Regions from separate parts of the Streptomyces sp. NPDC101393 genome, predicted to be linked through region 1. Evidence: predicted binding sites of a transcription regulator. Region 1 holds the regulator's gene; the other holds the start of a gene.
The links. The regulator HspR, encoded in region 1, represses chaperone genes until heat shock. The targets are predictions, from matches to a motif close to TTGAGNNNNNNNNNCTCAA.

Region 1 (9,616 bases):
CAGGACATCCAGGATGTCGCTCTGACGGCGCAGCTGGACCAGGTGCGTACGGCGCTCAACGAGCGCACGGCGGACCTCCAGCGGCTCCAGGCGGAGTACCAGAACTACCGCCGTCGGGTGGAGCGGGACCGGGTCACGGTCAAGGAGATCGCCGCGGCGAACCTCCTGACCGAGCTCCTTCCCACCCTCGACGACATCGGCCGTGCCCGCGAGCACGGCGAGCTGGTCGGCGGCTTCAAGTCGGTGGCCGAATCGATGGAGACCGTCGTTGCCAAGATCGGTCTGCAGCAGTTCGGCAAGGAGGGCGAGCCCTTCGACCCGACGATCCATGAAGCGCTGATGCATTCCTACGCACCGGATGTCACCGAGACCACGTGCGTGGCAATCCTTCAGCCCGGGTATCGCATCGGTGAACGAACGATCCGCCCCGCGCGGGTCGCCGTCGCCGAGCCGCAGCCCGGCGCACAGGCCGGCAAGCCCGCCTCGGAGGAGGACAGCACGTCGTCTGACGAGGAGAGCGGTGGCCCGGAAGAGGGCTGACGTGAGAACGACAGAGATAACCGCGCGGAAGGAGGGACGTCGGGGATGAGCACCAAGGACTTCGTGGAGAAGGACTATTACAAGGTCCTCGGCGTCCCGAAGGACGCGACCGAAGCGGAGATCAAGAAGGCGTACCGCAAGCTCGCCCGGGAGAACCACCCGGACGCCAACACCGGTGACGCCAAGGCCGAGGAGCGCTTCAAGGAGATCTCCGAGGCCAACGACGTCCTGGGTGACGCCAAGCGCCGCAAGGAGTACGACGAGGCCCGGTCGCTGTTCGGCAACGGCGGCTACCGCCCCGGTCCCGGCGCCGGCGGCGGCAGCTTCAACTTCGACCTCGGCGACCTCTTCGGGGGCGCGCCGGGCCAGAGTGGCGGCGGCGGTGCCGGCGGCTTCGGCGGCGGACTCGGTGACGTCTTCGGCGGCCTGTTCAACCGCGGCGGCGCGGGTACCCGTACCCAGCCGCGCCGCGGCCAGGACATCGAGTCCGAGGTGACGCTCAGCTTCACCGAGGCGGTCGACGGGGCCACGGTCCCGCTGCGGATGTCCAGCCAGGCGCCGTGCAAGGCGTGTTCGGGCACCGGCGACAAGAACGGCACCCCGCGGGTCTGCCCGACCTGCGTCGGCACCGGTCAGGTCAGCCGGGGCGGGGGCGGCGGCTTCTCGCTGACCGATCCCTGCGCGGACTGCAAGGGCCGGGGCCTGATCGCCCAGGACCCCTGCACCGTGTGCAAGGGCAGCGGGCGCGCGACGAGTTCACGCACCATGCAGGTCCGGATCCCCGCGGGCGTCTCGCACGACCAGCGCATCCGGCTGCGTGGCAAGGGCGGCCCCGGTGAACAGGGCGGCCCGGCCGGCGACCTGTATGTCGTGGTGCATGTCGACGCCCACCCGGTCTTCGGCCGCAAGGGCGACAACCTCACCGTCACGGTGCCGGTCACCTTTCCGGAGGCCGCGCTCGGCGGCGAGGTGAAGGTGCCGACGCTGGGCGGCCCGCCGGTCACCCTCAAGGTGCCGGCCGGCACTCCGAACGGCCGCACGATGCGGGCCCGGGGCAAGGGCGCGGCCCGTAAGGACGGCACTCGCGGTGACCTGCTGGTCACCATCGAGGTGATCGTCCCCAAGGATCTCGGCGACAAGGCGAAGGAGTCGCTGGAGAGCTATCGCGAGGCGACCGCGGGCCATGACCCGCGGGAGGAGCTGTTCCAGGCCGCGAAGGGAGCTTGAGATGGACAGCCGGGGCGGGCATCGTCGGAACCCGTATGAACTGACCGAAGAGTCGCCGGTGTACGTCATCTCCGTCGCGGCTCAGCTCTCCGGCCTGCATCCGCAGACCCTGCGGCAGTACGACCGGCTGGGCCTGGTCTCGCCCGACCGCACGGCCGGGCGGGGCCGCCGCTATTCCGCCCGGGACATCGAACTGCTCCGTACGGTGCAGCAGTTGTCCCAGGACGAGGGCATCAACCTCGCCGGCATCAAGCGCATCATCGAGCTGGAGAATCAGGTCGCCGCCCTCCAGCAGCGGGTCGCCGAGCTGCAGGGCGCCGTGGAGGGCGCGGCCAGCGCGATGCAGCAGCGGGAGGCGGCGGTGCATGCTTCCTACCGCCGCGACCTGGTCCCGTATCAGGACGTGCACCACACCAGCGCGCTGGTGGTGTGGCGCCCCAAGCGGGACGGTTAGCCGCCTGCGAACGCAGCGAGAGGGCCGGGGAAACCCGGCCCTTTTCGTCTGCCCGCCGCAGGTCGTCCCCGGTCAGCAGCCGTTGTAGCCGGCCGTCGGCATCGACAGGCGGCGGTGCACATGCGACTTCATCGCCAGTGTGTAGACGGGCTCGTCGACGTCGACGAGCTCCAGGCGGACGCCGGCCGCGGCGCAGCGTGCGGTGAACTCGTCGGCGCCGTCGATGGCGGTCTCCAGCGCCCTGCGGTTGGGCGTCACGAAGACATCCACCTTGCCCGCTTCGACGTCGCTCCACAGCGCGAGGTGGTCGGCGCGCAGCTGGTGCAGGCTGAGTTGGCAGGTCAGGTGGTAGTCACGGGCTGCCGCCCACTGTTTGCACATGTCGTGCTGGCGGCGGTCGTCGACCAGGAACGGGTCCTCGTCCAGCTCGGACAGCGGCATCAGGCAGGCGATCGCCGTCACTCGGACCGAGTTCATCGTGCCCTCCGGGGCGTGGCGACTGTGGGGGCGACGATACCCCCGCGGACGGCCCTGGGTGGAGGGGCGGTGCCGGGCGGCGAGGCGTAGCCGCAGGCGTGGCAGATCTTCCATCCGTCCTGGTTGACGGCGAGTTGGCCGCCGCACCGCGGGCACAGCTCGGCGCGCGGGCACGGCCGGGCGGGTTCCGCGCGGCGGGGAACGGTGGTGGGGATGCGCACTGCCGACGCCATAGGGCCTCCAGGCTCGGTGCCAACCGCTCCTGGGTACCAGGTGGTTGCCAGGGGGCGGGCGGAAGGGGCCCGGTTTCGGCCAGGCCGGGCAGCAGGGCGTCCTACCGGGCTCAGGCCCGGCCCAGCGCCTTGGTGACCGCGATCTCGATCATGACGCGGTCGGGGTTCGGCGACGGCATCCGGTGGTAGCGCCCGGCGTAGCGGTTCACCGCGTCCGCCACCGACTCGGCGTCCGTACGCACCCGCGCGATGCCCTCCAGCGTCGCCCAGCGCCCGCGGTCGACCTGGCACACGGCCACCGGCATCCCGTCCGGCCCGGCGGCGGTGATGTTCTTGACCTTGGTGCTGTCCTTGCGGGTGATGATCCGCGCGATCCGCTGCTCCGCGTCGTAGGTCACACCGACGGGGACGACGTGCGGGGTGCCGTTGCGGCGGAGGGTGGTCAGCGTCGGCATCAGGTATTCGCCCCAGAAGGCGAGGTACTCGGAGCTGAGGGCGGAGAGGTCGTGGGCCATGGGGCAAGGGTAGTTGGGGCCCGGCCCCGGAGCCTCAGAGGAAGTCGGTCGTCTCCAGGTCGAAGGAGAAGGCGCGGGGAGGGGGACGGACTTGCCGAAGGGGACCGTGATGTTCGCTACGTAGTCCTCTGCGGTGGGGTCGCTGAAGAGCGTGAGGGCGGACTTCTCGCGGTCGATGAGGAGGTAGAGCGGAATGCCGGCGCGGGCATAGTCGTGGTGCTTGGCGACACGGTCCTTCCGGGGCCTGCTCGACGTCACCTCGACGACCATGGCGACGCCGTCGCTGGGCATCCAGGGGGGCGCGCCGCGGAAGAGGCGCAGCGTGCGCGGGGCGATGGTGGCGTCGGGGACCACGTGGTCCGTGGGCAGACCGCCCGTACTGGAGAGGACGAGTCCCTTATGACCGGACCATTCCATGTCGGTCACCGACTCCCGTAGCACCTGCCGGTTGACGGTGCTCAGATAGTCCTCGTGATCGCCATCCGGCGGCGGTGTCACAACAATCTCCCCCTCGATGAGCTCGGCCCGGAAACCGGTCGGGGTTTCCAGGGCCAGAAAGCCGTCCAGGAGGGTGTTGTCCTGCGTGGGCATCGGCTCGTGTGCCATAGCCGTCATGCTGCACCTCCTTGTGGTGGAAGGCCAGTGGCGCCAGGGCGCAGCGCCGGCGAAGGTGCGTTCGGCTTCCCTCACCCGTAAGAAGGGCGTGATCCGTGCGTGCTGACGCTCCCGGATCAACCTTGAGTGGAATAGACTCAACTTATCGCACGTTGGTGTGAGCAGACCGGCCGCGGGGCCGGAATCACAGGACCGCAGGACGAGCACGAGGAGGAGCACGCGGACGTGGACGCCGAGCTGACCAACAAGAGCCGGGAGGCGCTGAGCGCCGCCAATGAGCGGGCGGTCACCGCCGGGCATGCGGACATGACGTCCGCGCATCTGCTGCTCGCGCTGCTGGCGGGGCAGGACAACGAGAACATCATGGATCTGCTGGCGGCCGTCGAGGCGGACGCCGCCGCGCTGCGCTCCGGTGCCGAGCGGCTGCTCGCCGCGCTGCCCAGCGTGCAGGGCTCGACCGTCGCGCCGCCGCAGCCGGACCGCGACCTGCTGGCCGTCATCGCCGATGCGGCGCAGCGCGCGAAGGAGCTCGGCGACGCGTATGTTTCCACCGAGCATCTGCTCATCGGCATCGCCGCCAAGGGCGGCCGGACCGGTGAGCTGCTGGAGCAGCAGGGCGCCTCGGCCAAGAAGCTGCTGACCGCCTTCGAGACGAGCAGGGGCGGGCAGCGAGTGACCACCGCGGATCCGGAAGGCACGTACAAGGCGCTGGAGAAGTTCGGTACGGACTTCACCGCGGCGGCCCGCGAGGGCAAGCTCGACCCGGTCATCGGCCGGGACCAGGAGATCCGCCGCGTGGTGCAGGTCCTCTCGCGCCGTACGAAGAACAACCCGGTGCTGATCGGCGAGCCGGGCGTCGGCAAGACCGCCGTCGTCGAGGGGCTGGCGCAGCGGATCATCAAGGGCGATGTGCCCGAGTCGCTGCGCAACAAGCGGCTGGTCGCGCTCGATCTGGGGGCGATGGTCGCGGGTGCGAAGTACCGCGGTGAGTTCGAGGAGCGGCTGAAGACCGTCCTCGCCGAGATCAAGTCCAGCGACGGCCAGATCATCACCTTCATCGACGAGCTGCACACCGTCGTCGGCGCGGGCGCCGGCGGCGACTCCGCGATGGACGCCGGCAACATGCTCAAGCCGATGCTGGCCCGTGGTGAGCTGCGGATGGTCGGCGCCACGACGCTCGACGAGTACCGCGAGCGGATCGAGAAGGACCCGGCGCTGGAGCGGCGCTTCCAGCAGGTGCTGGTCGCCGAGCCGAACGTCGAGGACACGGTGGCGATCCTGCGCGGCCTCAAGGGACGCTACGAGGCGCACCACAAGGTCGTGATCGCGGACTCCGCGCTGGTCGCCGCCGCCACCCTCTCCGACCGCTACATCACCTCCCGCTTCCTCCCCGACAAGGCCATCGACCTGGTCGACGAGGCGGCGTCCCGGCTCCGTATGGAGATCGACTCGTCGCCGGTGGAGATCGATGAACTCCAGCGCGCCGTCGACCGGTTGAAGATGGAGGAGCTGGCGCTCAAGAACGAGACGGACGCCGGATCGCTCCAGCGGCTGGAGAAGCTGCGCAAGGACCTCGCCGACAAGGAGGAGGAGCTGCGCGGGCTGACCGCCCGCTGGGAGAAGGAGAAGCAGGGCCTCAACCGCGTCGGTGAGCTGAAGGAGCGGCTCGACGACCTGCGGGGACAGGCCGAACGCGCGCAGCGCGACGGCGACTTCGACACCGCATCCAAGCTCCTCTACGGCGAGATCCCGGGCCTGGAGCGGGAGTTGGCCGAGGCCGCCGAGGCGGAGGCCGAGCAGGAGGCCAGCAAGGAAGCGGGCGGCTCCAAGGAGTCGATGGTCAAGGAGGAGGTCGGTCCGGACGACATCGCGGACGTGGTCGGCTCCTGGACCGGCATCCCGGCCGGCCGCCTCCTGGAGGGGGAGACGCAGAAGCTGCTGCGCATGGAGGACGAGCTGGGCAAGAGGCTGATCGGCCAGGGCGAGGCGGTGCGCGCGGTGTCGGACGCCGTGCGGCGCACCCGGGCCGGGATCTCCGACCCGGACCGTCCGACCGGCTCGTTCCTCTTCCTCGGCCCGACCGGCGTCGGCAAGACCGAGCTGGCCAAGGCGCTCGCCGACTTCCTCTTCGACGACGAGCGGGCGATGGTCCGTATCGACATGAGCGAATACGGCGAGAAGCACAGCGTCGCGCGGCTGGTCGGGGCGCCGCCCGGCTATGTCGGTTACGAGGAGGGCGGCCAGCTGACGGAGGCGGTCCGCCGCCGTCCGTACAGCGTGGTGCTGCTGGACGAGGTCGAGAAGGCCCACCACGAGGTCTTCGACGTCCTGCTCCAGGTCCTTGACGACGGCCGGCTCACGGACGGCCAGGGCCGCACGGTCGACTTCCGCAACACCATCCTCATCCTCACCTCCAACCTCGGCTCGGGTGCCCTGATGGACCCGCTGCTGAAGGAGGAGCAGAAGAAGGAGAGGGTGCTGGACACCGTCCGCGCGTCCTTCCGGCCCGAATTCCTCAACCGGCTCGACGACCTGGTGGTCTTCCACCCGCTCGGCACGGACCAGCTGCAGCGGATCGCCCGGATCCAGATCGACCACCTCCAGCGCCGGCTGGCCGACCGCCGCCTCACCCTCGACGTCACCGACCGCGCGCTGACCTGGCTCGCCTGGCTCGGCCAGCAACCGGTCATCGACGCCCCCGCCACGTCCCTGCCGGACCTGTCCTACGGCGCCCGCCCGCTGCGCCGCCTGGTCCAGACGGCGATCGGCGACCAGCTCGCCCGCGCCATCCTGTCCGGCGAGGTGCTGGACGGCGACACCGTGCAGGTCGACGTGGACACCGCCGCGGGCGGCGACCGGCTCACCGTTCAGGCGGTCCGACCCGTCTGAACGGCGCCACCTCGCGCCCCGTCCGGCCTCGGCTTGCCAGGACGGGGCCGCGATGGTGGAGGATGGTAAAGACCATACGAAGGGAAATCCACGGTGAGCATCGACCCGTCCTCGATCCCGAATTTCGGGGGCAAGCCCGAGCCCGAGTCCGACCCGCAGGAGTCGGGGCCCGAGGGCCCCGTCATCCCCGACCAGGACCTGGTCAAGCAGCTCCTGGAGCAGATGGAGCTGAAGTACGTAGTCGACGAGGAGGGTGACCTCGCCGCCCCGTGGGAGCAGTTCCGCACGTACTTCATGTTCCGCGGTGAGGAGGAGCAGCAGATCTTCTCCGTCCGTACGTTCTACGACCGCCCGCACGGCATCGACGACAAGTCGAAGCTGCTGGAGGCGATCGATGACTGGAACCGCCGGACGCTGTGGCCCAAGGCCTACACCCACACCCACGACGACGGCACCGTCCGTCTGATCGGTGAGGCATCGATGCTGATCGGCACCGGTGTCTCGCTTGAGCACTTCGTCTCCAGCACCGTCAGCTGGGTCCGTGCCTCGATCGAGTTCGACAAGTGGATCATCGAGCAGCTCGGCCTCGAAGCCGAGATCGAGGGCGACTCCGACGAGAAGCCGGGCGACGACGAGGCCTGAGACCGCCCCGGCGGTTCAGCGCCCGAAAGCGCCGCGCGAGGCCCCTGGAGCACCTTCCGTGCTCCGGGGGCCTCGCGCTGTGTGGCCGCGGGGCGGGGGCGGTCAGAGGCGCTTCAGCCGTGTCGCGGCCTCCTGCAGGATGTCGAGGCTCTTGCAGAACGCGAAGCGGACGTAGGGCGCGCCCTGGTCCTTGTGGTCGTAGAAGACGGCGTTGGGGATCGCGACGACGCCGATGCGCTCGGGGAGGGCACGGCAGAAGGCGAAGCCGTCGTCGTGGCCCAGGGGACGGATGTCGGTGGTGATGAAGTAGGTGCCGGAGGGGCGGAAGGTGGCGAAGCCCGCCGCGGTGAGGCCGGCGGCCAGGACATCGCGTTTGGCGCGCAGGTCGTCGCGCAGTCCCGCGTAGTAGCTGTCGGGGAGGGCGAGCGCCTCGGCGATGGCGTACTGGAAGGGGCCCGCGGAGACGTAGGTGAGGAACTGCTTGGCGGAGCGGACGGCGCTGATCAGGGCGGGGGCCGCGGTGACCCAGCCGACCTTCCAGCCGGTGAAGGCGAAGGTCTTGCCGGCCGAGCTGATGGTGACGGTCCGTTCGCGCATGCCGGGGAAGGACGCGAGCGGCAGGTGCTCGCCGTCGAACACCAGGTGTTCGTAGACCTCGTCGGTGATGACGAGGAGGTCGCGCTCGCAGGCGAGGCGGGCGACCTCGGCGAGTTCGTCGCGGGTCAGGACGGTGCCGGTGGGGTTGTGCGGGGTGTTGAGGAGGATGAGGCGGGTGCGGTCGGTGACGGCGTCCCGCAGTTCGTCCAGGTCGAGGGTGTAGGTGCCGGTCTCCGGGGCGGGCCGCAGGGTCACCGGGACCCGGGTGCCGCCGGCCATCGCGATGCACGCGGCGTACGAGTCGTAGTACGGCTCCAGGGCGATGACCTCGTCGCCGGGCTCCAGCAGCGCGAGCAGCGAGGCGGCGATCGCCTCGGTGGCGCCCGCGGTGACCAGGACCTCGGTGTCCGGGTCGGGGGAGAGGCCGAGGTGGCCGTAGAAGCGCTGCTGGTGGGCGGCGATGGCGGTGCGGAGTTCGGGGATGCCGGGGCCCGGCGGGTATTGATTGCCGCGGCCGTCGCGCAGGGCCCGGACCGCCGCCTCCCTCACCTCTTCGGGGCCGTCGGCATCGGGGAACCCCTGGCCGAGGTTGATCGCGCCGGTCCGTACGGCGAGTGCCGACATTTCGGCGAAGATCGTGGTGCCGAATTCGGCGAGGCGGCGGTTGAGCAGCGGTCGGTCCATGCGCGCCATCCTGCGCTGAACCTCTGGAGTTCCTCAACTGTGCTTTGAGGTCTCCGGGGCGAGGGCATCAGCCCGGCACGGAAGACAACGAGGGCGGTCAACGGGCCGCCGGACGGAGCGGATGCCTCGCTTCGGGGGAACGGAAGGAGTGTGAGGCAGATGGGGTTTGTGATCTTCCTGGTCATTTTTGTGGGTGTCATCGGCATGGTGGCCGTGGCAGCCCGCGGCGGCGGCAAGAAGAAGAGGGGCCGCGGCGGAAGCGGCGGTTACTCCGCCGCGGCCGGCGGCGGCTGGTGGGCCGGCGGTGACTCCGGTTCGGGTGGCGGCCACCACGGCGGGCACTCGTGCGGCGGGGGCTCCTCCTGCGGCGGTGGGTCCTCGTGCGGCGGTGGCTCCTCCTGCGGTGGCGGCGGTGGCGGCGGTGGTGGCTGCGGCGGCGGTGGCTGACCGGGCCGTCGTGGCCCGTGTTCCTCTCCGGGGCGCGTGCGGGCGGGAATGCGGGACCGCCGGTTCACCGAAAATACGGGGCCGAATGCCTGTGTGAATATGCACGAAATTCGCGCAGGGATTCGAGTGGGGCGGGCGCCAGGGTCTCGCCGCGATTCCGATACCCGTGCGGAAGCGCGTGCTGATGCATGTGCCGCTGGTTGTTCCGGTGCCGGTTCGGCGGTCTCGGTACGGCCCGGGTCGGGCCTTGGGCCGTACTCGCCACGGGGCCGGATGCCGGTATCCACACGGAATCC
Region 2 (9,616 bases), on a different contig from region 1:
TGTCGGCGTCGGCTGCGTCGGCGCGCGCGGGCAGACCGCGGGCGATGTCGTCGCTGATCGCACCGAGCGACTGCACGACCTGGGTGTAGTCGTCGAAGGTGTCCTCGGCCGTTCCGGGCCCGGACAGCGCCTTCTGACGGGTCTGCGGCAGCGCGGCGAGGAGCTTGTCGGCGGCGCCGAACACGGCGGCCTCGCCGGCGGCGTCCCGGGCCTCCGAGCGCAGCTCCGAGGCCTGCCGGTCCACCCGGGCGCGCGGCGGCTGCACGGCCCCGGCACCGCCCTGGCGGCCCCGCCCGGCGGCGACGTATTCGGTCATGGCGTCGCGCTCGTCGGCGAGGGAGTGCGCGAGGGCGACGGCCCGCGCGTTCAACTCGGCGAGGTCGACCAGCTGCTGGGTCTGCTGTGCGTGGTCCGCCGCCGTGAAGACGGCGGGCGTTCCGGCGCCGAGGACGGCGGCGGCCACGACCGCCACGGCCCCGACGAGGCGGTTGCGCACCCGTGCGGAGTGCCGTCCCGCGCTGCCGTCACCACTGTCCGAAGTACCCGGACCCGCACCGGTGCCCGCACCCGGTCCCGAGACCGAACGGGCCGGTGTACCCGGCTTCCCTGCGCCGCCCCGAAGCCGCTTCATCCGCACCGCTGCTCGCATTCCTGTCTCGCCTGCCCACGCCATCCGGCGTCGCGGACCCGGCTCGCTCTCCGCTCGCGGGGCGGACCTGCGCGAAGACCGCAGCAGCGCACAATTCCGCGAAGGGGAACAGCCCGGCTCTGCGCGTCGCGACGAATGTCCTGGTCCCACCCCATGATCCGGGAAACGACCCTTCCACCGGCACCGCGCAGTGGCTCGGCATCCATGTCCGGCCACCTGAATGAGTGAACATCAATCGGAGTTTGGCCATCAACTTCCGTCCACCGGGGCCCAGGGCCGCAACCCCACGCAACCCCCGGACGGGTTTGGAGATGCGACCCGGTCCTGGAAGGATGCGCGCCCGCACCCCGCCCGGCCCCCGCGCCCTTACCTCCGGTACACCGCTGACCTGGCCGTACGCGGGTGCTCCGCGCGGCCCCCTGACCGCCGGGGGCGACGGCCCGCTCCGGCACACTGCGTCGCATGCGCATCGAACTCGCCACCGAGCCGGGCGATCCCCAACGCCCAAACGAGGACTACACGTCCGTCGCGCTTCCGGCCTCCGGCCTGGGCGGTGTCCTGGTCCTGCTGGACGGCGTGACGCCGCCCGAGGGGGACACCGGATGCGTGCATTCGGTGCCGTGGTTCACCGCACGCCTCGGGGGCGCAATGCTCGAACTGTCCGGTTCACACCGTGATATGACGCTCCCTGAGGCGCTCGCCGCGGCCATCGCCCGCACGGCCGATACGCACCGCACCACCTGTGACCTTTCTCACGCACGGACGCCGCAGGCAACCGTGGTCGCCGCGCGGTGGTCCGAACAGGCCGTGGAACACCTCGTACTGTCCGATTCCGCCCTCCTCATCGGGCGCCCGGACGGCTCGGTGCAGCCGGTGCTGGACTCCCGCCTCGACGAACTGCCCCCCGGGGTCCGCGAGCGGAAGGCAGCCGTACGGGCACTGCCCCGCGGCTCCGCCGAACGCGCGGCCGCGGGCCGGGAGTACGTCCGCACGGTCGAGGCGCTGCGCAACGCCGAGGGCGGCTTCTTCACCGCGGCGGCCGACCCGGCGGTGGCGGACCGCGCCGTCACCGGCAGCACCCCGCGCACCCAGGTCCGGTCACTGACCGCGCTGAGCGACGGCGCGGGCCGCTGGGTCGAGGTCTTCCGGGAGGGCTCCTGGGCGGACTGCGCGGCCCTGGTGGCCAAGGAGGGCCCGCAGGCGCTGATCGACCGGGTGCGGGCGGCGGAGGCGGCCGACCCGGACGGCACGGCCCATCCCCGCGGCAAGGCGAGGGACGACGCCTCGGTCGTTTTTGTCATGCCGTGACAAGGCGGGGCCGCCGGCCGGGCGTCGGGGCGGCCGACGGCGAGCCGCCGTACGGTCGGCGCGACGGTCACGGCAAAGCCCCTCCCGGCTCCCGCTGCCGCCCCTTACGGGTACGCCCTACGCGGGCTCGTCCCCGTCCTGTTCGGCGTTGAGCTGGTGCAGGAGGCGTGCCAGTTCGGCGACCTCCGTGCGGTCCCAGGCGGCGAGGCGGCGGGCGTACTGGGCGCGGCGGCCGGTGCGGACACGGGTGAAGCGGGCGCGGCCCTCGTCGGTGATCCGCACCAGGACCGCCCGCCCGTCGGCCGGGTCCGGTTCGCGGGCGACGAGGCCGAGGCCCTCCAGGGCGTGCAGCTGACGGCTCATCGTGGCCTTGCCGACGCCGAAGAATCCGGCGAGGTCGGTGGCGCGCTGCGCACCGGCGTCGGCCAGCCGGACGAGGAGTCCGTAGGCGGCCGGCTCCAGATCGGGGTGGACCTCACGCGCCAGCTCTCCGGAGGAGGCGCGGGCGCGGCGGAGGAAGACCGCCAACTCGCGTTCAAGGGCCAGGAATACGTGGTCCACACCAATCGGCTCGCCGTCCGCCTCGATGCCATCGGCTCCGGTGTTGTGCACGTCAGCGCCCTCTCCCGCTTTCCCTACCCTGAAAGTTTCCTTCAGCGGCGGCCGAAGCCGCAGCTGGGCCAGTATTTCGCAGGATTAGACCAACGGCAGCCCGCCGCCGCTCTTTTATCGCGCCGGTCTACGCGCGTATCGTCATTTCTGGCATGGCCACACCAATTTCAGGGGTTTTCGCGAACCACCCCTGAGGCAGACCGTTTCCGCTCCGGCAGACCGTTCCCCCTCTGGTAGACCGTTCCTCTCAGGTAGACCGTTCCCCCCTCAGGTCAACTCACCGAGATCTTCGGAGGCACGAATGCCCGTGCTCAGATCCGGCTCCCCCCACCGCTCCTCGCGCTCCCTCGCGACCGTGGCCGGGATCCTCCTCGCGATCGTCTCCCTCCTCCTCGGCCTGCCCGGCAGCGCCGCGGCGGCACCGAAGTACGCCCCCGAGCCCACCCACCCCGGCCAGGACTGGGCCGGTTCACAGATCGCCGCCCACGAGGGCGGCGCCCCGGGAGTCGCCCCGGGAGTCGCCCCGCCGGATTCCGCGGCCGCCGCCTCGGTCGAGGGCGTGGACGTCAGCGGCCACCAGGGCAGCGTCAATTGGCAGACCCTCTGGAACAGCGGCGTCCGCTTCGCCTACGTGAAAGCGACCGAATCCACCAGCTACACCAACCCGTCGTTCGCGCAGCAGTACAACGGCTCATACAACGTCGGGATGATCCGTGGCGCGTACCACTTCGCCACCCCCAACACCTCCAGCGGCGCCGCGCAGGCCAACTACTTCGTCGACCACGGCGGCGGCTGGTCCAAGGACGGCAAGACGCTGCCCGGCGCTCTCGACATGGAATACAACCCCTACGGGGCGACCTGCTACGGGCTGAGCGCGGCCGGGCTGGTCAACTGGATGAAGGACTTCTTCGCCACCTACAAGGCGCGCACCGGCCGGGACGCCGTCATCTACACCTCCACCAGCTGGTGGCAGCAGTGCACCGGCAACTCCGGCGCCTTCGGCGCGGTCAACCCGCTGTGGGTCCCGCGCTACGGCTCCTCGGTCGGTGAACTCCCGGCCGGCTGGGGCTTCCACACCATCTGGCAGTACACCTCGACCGGTCCGACGGTCGGCGACCACAACCGCTTCAACGGCGCCCTGGACCGCCTCCAGGCCCTCGCCAACGGCTGACCCGCCGACTGCGTACGGGGCGGGGTCGGCGCCCGGCCGCCTGCGCGAAGGAACGGGACGAACAGGGCCCCTTCCGCACACGGAGTGCGGGAGGGGCCCTGCCGGTTGCCGGCCACTACCGTCACGCGGCGACCGGAACCTCCGGTGCGGCACCGGCCGAGGCCGGTGTCAGCGCCAGTTCGAGGACCTGCCGGACGTCCGCGACCGGGTGGACCCTGAGGCCCTCCAGGATCTCGGCCGGCACGTCGTCCAGATCCGGCTCATTGCGCTTGGGGATGATCACGGTCGTGATCCCGGCGCGGTGCGCGGCCAGCAGCTTCTGCTTGACGCCGCCGATCGGCAGCACCCGCCCGGTCAGCGAGATCTCCCCGGTCATCGCCACGTCCGGCCGGACCTGCCGGCCCGACAGCAGCGAGGCCAGCGCGGTCGTCATCGTCACGCCCGCGCTCGGACCGTCCTTGGGGACGGCGCCCGCGGGGACGTGCAGATGCACTCCGCGCTCCTTCAGATCGGCGACCGGCAGCTCCAGTTCGGCGCCGTGCGAGCGCAGGAACGACAGTGCGATGTGTGCCGACTCCTTCATCACGTCACCGAGCTGACCGGTCAGCTGGAGCCCGGCCGCACCGGTCTCCGGATCGGAGAGCGACGCCTCGACGTACAGCACGTCGCCGCCTGCACCGGTGACCGCGAGGCCGGTGACCACACCGGGGACCGCGGTCCGCCGCTCGGCCGGGTCCTGCGCCGACTCCGGGGTGTGGTGCGGGCGCCCGATCAGCGGACGCAGCGCGTCCGTGCCGACCGTGAACGGCAGCTCCCGCTCGCCCAGTTCGTGCTGGGCCGCGACCTTGCGCAGCAGCCTGGCGACCGACCGCTCCAGATTCCGCACGCCCGCCTCGCGGGTGTATTCGCCCGCCAGCTTGCGCAGCGCGTCGTCCTCCAGGGTCACCTCGCCCGCTTCGAGACCGGCCCGCTCCAACTGGCGGGGCAGCAGGTGATCCCGTGCGATGACGACCTTCTCGTCCTCGGTGTACCCGTCCAGCCGGACCAGTTCCATGCGGTCCAGCAGCGGCTCGGGGATGGACTCCAGGACGTTGGCGGTGGCCAGGAAGACCACATCGCTGAGGTCCAGTTCGACCTCCAGGTAGTGGTCGCGGAAGGTGTGGTTCTGCGCCGGGTCCAGGACTTCCAGGAGGGCGGCCGCGGGGTCGCCGCGGAAGTCGGATCCGACCTTGTCGATCTCGTCGAGCAGCACCACCGGGTTCATCGACCCGGCCTCCTTGATGGCCCGCACGATCCGGCCGGGCAGCGCGCCGACGTACGTACGGCGGTGACCGCGGATCTCCGCCTCGTCCCGCACACCGCCGAGGGCGACCCGGACGAATTCGCGGCCCATGGCCCGCGCGACGGACTCGCCGAGCGACGTCTTGCCCACACCGGGCGGCCCGACGAGCGCCAGCACCGCGCCGCCGCGGCGCCCGCCGACCAGCCCGAGTCCGCGCTCGGCCCGGCGCTTGCGGACGGCGAGGTATTCGGTGATCCGCTCCTTGACGTCGTCCAGGCCGGAGTGGTCGGCATCCAGGATCTCCCGGGCGCCGGCGATGTCGTAGGCGTCCTCGGTGCGGGCGTTCCACGGCAGTTCGAGGACGGTGTCCAGCCAGGTGCGGATCCAGGAGCCCTCCGGGCTCTGGTCGCTGGACCGCTCCAGCTTGTCGACCTCCTTGAGGGCGGCCTTGCGGACGTCCTCGGGCAGCTCGGCGGCCTCGACCCGGGCGCGGTAGTCCTCGCCCTCGTCCTCGGGGTCGCCGTTGATCTCGGCGAGTTCCTTGCGGACCGCCTCCATCTGGCGCCGCAGCAGGAACTCCCGCTGCTGCTTGTCGACGCCCTCCTGGACGTCCTTGGCGATGGACTCGGCGACGTCCTGCTCGGCGAGGTGCTCGCGCAGCGCCTCGGTGGCGAACTTCAGCCGGGCGACCGGATCGACGGTCTCCAGCAGCTGGACCTTCTGCTCGGTGGTCAGGAACGGGGAGTACCCGGAGTTGTCGGCGAGGGTCCCGATGTCGTCGATCTGCTGCACGCGGTCCACGACCTGCCAGGCGCCGCGCTTGCGCAGCCAGCTGGTGGCCAGGGCCTTGTATTCGGTGATGAGTTCACCTGCCGAGCCGGGCAGGGGGTCGGGGGCCGTCTCCTCGACGGTGGTGCCCTCCACCCAGAGCGCGGCTCCGGGACCGGTCGTGCCGGAGCCGATCCGCACCCGGCCCAGGCCCCGGATCAGCGCACCGGGGTCGCCGTCGGACAGCCGCCCGACCTGCTCGATCCGGCCGAGCGTGCCGATACCGGCGTAGGTGCCGTCGACCCGGGGCACAAGCAGCACCTCCGGCTTGTTACCCGATGAGGCGGCGGCCTGCGCGGCCTCCACCGCTGCCCGCACATCCGTGTCGGACAGGTCGAGGGGCACCACCATGCCGGGCAGCACGACCTCGTCATCGAGGGGCAGCACGGGCAGAGTGAGCGATGTGGACGTCGAAGCCATGATCTCCCCTTCGGCAAGCAAGTTGAGCTATACCCACTCAATGCAAGGAGTGCGGAAGATGTTCCCCAGGCGGCGTTCGCTGTGAGCGATCACAGCGGACAGCGGGACCGGAGGGGTACAGAGAGGAGGGGACAGCGCGGCCGGGGGGCTCCGGGGATGGCCGGGGCGGGCAGTCGCTACCGCTTCCAGTGCGACGGGCGGGTGAGCGCCGGCGGCAGGCGGGTGGCACCGTCGCCCTTGGCCGCGTTGGCCTGAGCCTGGGTCAGGAAGATGCAGCCGGTGAGGTCGGCGCCACGGAGGTCGGCATCCCGCAGGTCCGCGCCGATCAGATCGGCCGACCGCAGGTCCGCGCCCTGGAGGTCGGCCGCGATGAGGAGGGCGCCCCGGAGGTTGGCCCCGCGCAGATCGGCGCCTTTGAGGCGGGCCCCCATGAGATCGGCCCCGCGCCGGTCCTTCCTGCGGCCCGGGACCTCGGCGCGGACGAGTTCACTGCTGCGCAGCAGCAGCGCGTTGACCTCGCCGCGGTGGGCCGGCACGTCCAGCGCGGACAGCTCCTCGGCGCTGCCGAGGGTGAGCCGCTCGGTCTTCTCCAGCGCGTCGCGCAGGTCGGCGTGGAGGGGGCGGGCCGGGTCCAGGGTCAGCGCTTCGGCCAGGTACCAGAGCAGTTCGTGCAGCTGCCGCATGACGGGGAACACGTCGAACATCTGCCGTGCGCCGCGCGGGGACCCCCGCCAGTCCTGGCCGCCGAAGGTGACCTGCGAGACCTTCTGGCCGGCGCCGAAGCAGTCGAAGACCGTGCAGCCGGAGAAGCCGCGCTCGCGCAGCTCGGCGTGGATGCCGCAGCGGGAGTCCGGCTGGAGGTTGGGACAGGGCTTCCCGGCGTCCTTGTCGATCGCGAAGTCCGCCGAGGCGGCGAACGGCAGCGCGACGCAGCACAGTCCGAAGCAGCTGCCGCAGTCGGCCCGCAGGCCTAGGTCGGGCCGCGGTCCGGGATCCGCGGTGCCGGGCGCGCCACCGGGGGCGGTATCGGGAATCGGGTGCTCGCGGTCCTGGGGCAAGGTGGCTGAACTCCTGCTACCTGGGGCGCGACAGGTCGGCCTCGCCCTGATGTGGCCCCATTCTCCCAGGGGCCGCCGGCCGCGCCGGACGGCTTGTTTCGATCGCTGCGCCCGCCGCACCCCACCCCGGGCACGCCGCGTTGTCAGTGCCCGGACCTAGCATCCGGACCATGAGCATGATCGGGGAATACGCACGAGTCACACCCGCCGAACTCGACCGGGCCCGCCGCGATCCCGAGTGGGCGCTGGATCTGGTCAGCGCGCGCATGAACGCCGAGCCCGCCGACGGCACGGACCCGGCGGCCGCGCGCTGCCTGGACATCGACAAGGCCTGGGACGCCGTCGGCTTCCTGCTGCGCCGCACGTCCTTCCCGGTGGACATCGTCCACGGCGAGGAGGAGCTGGCCAACGCCGACGACTGGGGTTACGGACCACCCCGCTGCCTCGCCCCCGACCGGGTGCGGGCGGCCGCCGAGGCGCTGGCGTCGATATCCGGCGCCGACCTGACCGCGGGCGTCGACCCGGCCGACCTCGCGCGGTCCGAGGTCTACCCGACGATCGTCTGGGAGCGCGGGGGCGGCGAGTCCCTGGACTATGTGCGCGAGCACTACGACGCCCTGCGGCCGTTCTTCCGCGCCGCGGCCGATGACGGCGACGGGATGCTGGTCTGGCTCGGATAGGGCCGCCACAGGGGGTGTCGGCGCGGGGCCCGACTGCTACGTTCACCGGATGTTGCAGCGGATGTCCGGTGTCTTCATCGGCGCACTCTTCGGGACGATCTTCGTGGTCGCCAACGCCCACTCCCCGCTGCCCCCGGCGGTCGGCAACACGCTGCGCGTGCTCGCCGTGCTGACCTTCGCCGGGCTGCCGGCGCTCGCACTCCGCGCCGGACGACAGGAGCGGCCCGCGGCGGCCCAGGGCTCCGCGGAGCCTCAACCACCGTGGTTCCGCGGGAAGTTCGCTCTCGTCGTGGTGGCGGAGGTGGTCCTCCTCATCGGCGGCAATCTGGCGCTCCGTGCCGCCGGCGCACCCGAGGAGACCGCCGTCGCGTGGATCGCACTGATCGTGGGGCTGCACTTCGTGGCGCTGATGGCGGTCTGGAAGCGGCGCAGCATCGCCGTGCCCGGTGTCGCGCTCACCGTGCTCGGCGCGGCCGGGCTCGCGATGGCGGCGAGCCCCGCGGTGGCGTGGGTGCCGTTCGTCAGCGGCGTGCTGTCGGGCGTGGCGCTGCTGGGCGGCAGCGCCTACGCCGTCCTCCGGACCTCCCGGCACCCCTACCCGGCGGCGCCGACGCCCCAGCCGTGAACCGGCCCGGCCTCACCGGCCCCGGCGCCCCGGCAACTACTGCTCCATGTAGACCAGTTCCCAGACGTGTCCGTCGAGGTCCTGGAAGCTGGCGCCGTACATGGGCCCCTCCTCCATGACGGGCTTCCAGGGCTTGCCGCCGGCGGCGAGCGCCGCGGACAGAAGGTCGTCGACCTCCTGGCGGCTGTTGGCCGACAGGCAGTTCAGCACCTCGGTCCCGGTGCCCGTATCGCTGATCTCGTCGTTGATGAAGTCCTTGAAGCGCGGCTCGGCGAGCAGCATGACGTAGATGTTCTCGTCGATGACCAGACAGGAACAGCTCTCGTCGGAGTACGCGGGGTTGAGTTCGAAGCCGAGCTTCCCGAAGAACTGGGTCGACTTCTCGACACTCTTCACCGGCCGATTCACAAAGATCATTCGCATGCGGCATCCCTCGTCCCGATGCGCGGCGTTCGCGGCATTCACGACCGAGTAGACCGCGCGGGCCGGGCACCCGCACCCGGACGTCAGAAGGTACGGGCGCCGTGCAGCGCCGGATGCCCGAGATCTCCCAGGAGCGGGGCGGGGCCCGTACGCCGGTCACGCCAGCGGCGCAGCAGCGGCCAGGACACCGCTCCCAGCGCGAGCGCGAGGGTGTGGCCCCAGTCGGTCAGGGGGTCGGTGTAGGCGAGCAGGTCGGAGACCGCGAGGTAGCCGACACCGGCGAGCAGGGGCCAGCGCGCCCAGGCGGGCAGCAGTCCGGCGAGCGCTCCGGTGCAGGTCATCACGCCGAAGCTGATGCCGTAGTCCAGGCGGTGCAGGGAACTGTCCGGCAGCTGTCCGACCGCGACCGAGAATCCGACCGGCAGCTCGGTGGCGAGGGTGGCCAGCACATGGCCGCCGAAGAACACGGCGGCCGTGCGCAGCCCGCCGATCCGCCGCTCCAGTGCGGTCAGTACGACGAGGAAGGCGAGGGCGTACGCGGAGGTCAGGCCGCCGGCGAT

Region 2: a site for HspR is predicted at 6,293-6,311, ahead of lon (endopeptidase La). Genes of this name have one in related genera too.

The regions. Positions count from the first base shown of each region.
Region 1 covers NZ_JBIWNU010000005.1:626,545-636,160, forward strand. The annotation lists gene grpE (nucleotide exchange factor GrpE) at 1-540, shown strand, start outside; gene dnaJ (molecular chaperone DnaJ) at 586-1,767, shown strand; gene ACIRQ7_RS19410 (heat shock protein transcriptional repressor HspR) at 1,769-2,221, shown strand; gene ACIRQ7_RS19415 (hypothetical protein) at 2,294-2,698, opposite strand; gene ACIRQ7_RS19420 (Uma2 family endonuclease) at 3,042-4,061, opposite strand; gene clpB (ATP-dependent chaperone ClpB) at 4,287-6,950, shown strand; gene ACIRQ7_RS19430 (YbjN domain-containing protein) at 7,044-7,592, shown strand; gene ACIRQ7_RS19435 (pyridoxal phosphate-dependent aminotransferase) at 7,695-8,873, opposite strand; gene ACIRQ7_RS19440 (hypothetical protein) at 9,033-9,320, shown strand.
Region 2 covers NZ_JBIWNU010000001.1:466,543-476,158, forward strand. The annotation lists gene ACIRQ7_RS01980 (nitrate- and nitrite sensing domain-containing protein) at 1-496, opposite strand, end outside; gene ACIRQ7_RS01985 (hypothetical protein) at 1,112-1,957, shown strand; gene ACIRQ7_RS01990 (MarR family winged helix-turn-helix transcriptional regulator) at 2,075-2,569, opposite strand; gene ACIRQ7_RS01995 (lysozyme) at 2,871-3,740, shown strand; gene lon (endopeptidase La) at 3,862-6,270, opposite strand; gene ACIRQ7_RS02005 (pentapeptide repeat-containing protein) at 6,447-7,304, opposite strand; gene ACIRQ7_RS02010 (YfbM family protein) at 7,499-8,008, shown strand; gene ACIRQ7_RS02015 (hypothetical protein) at 8,058-8,633, shown strand; gene ACIRQ7_RS02020 (VOC family protein) at 8,670-9,056, opposite strand; gene ACIRQ7_RS02025 (rhomboid-like protein) at 9,140-9,616, opposite strand, start outside.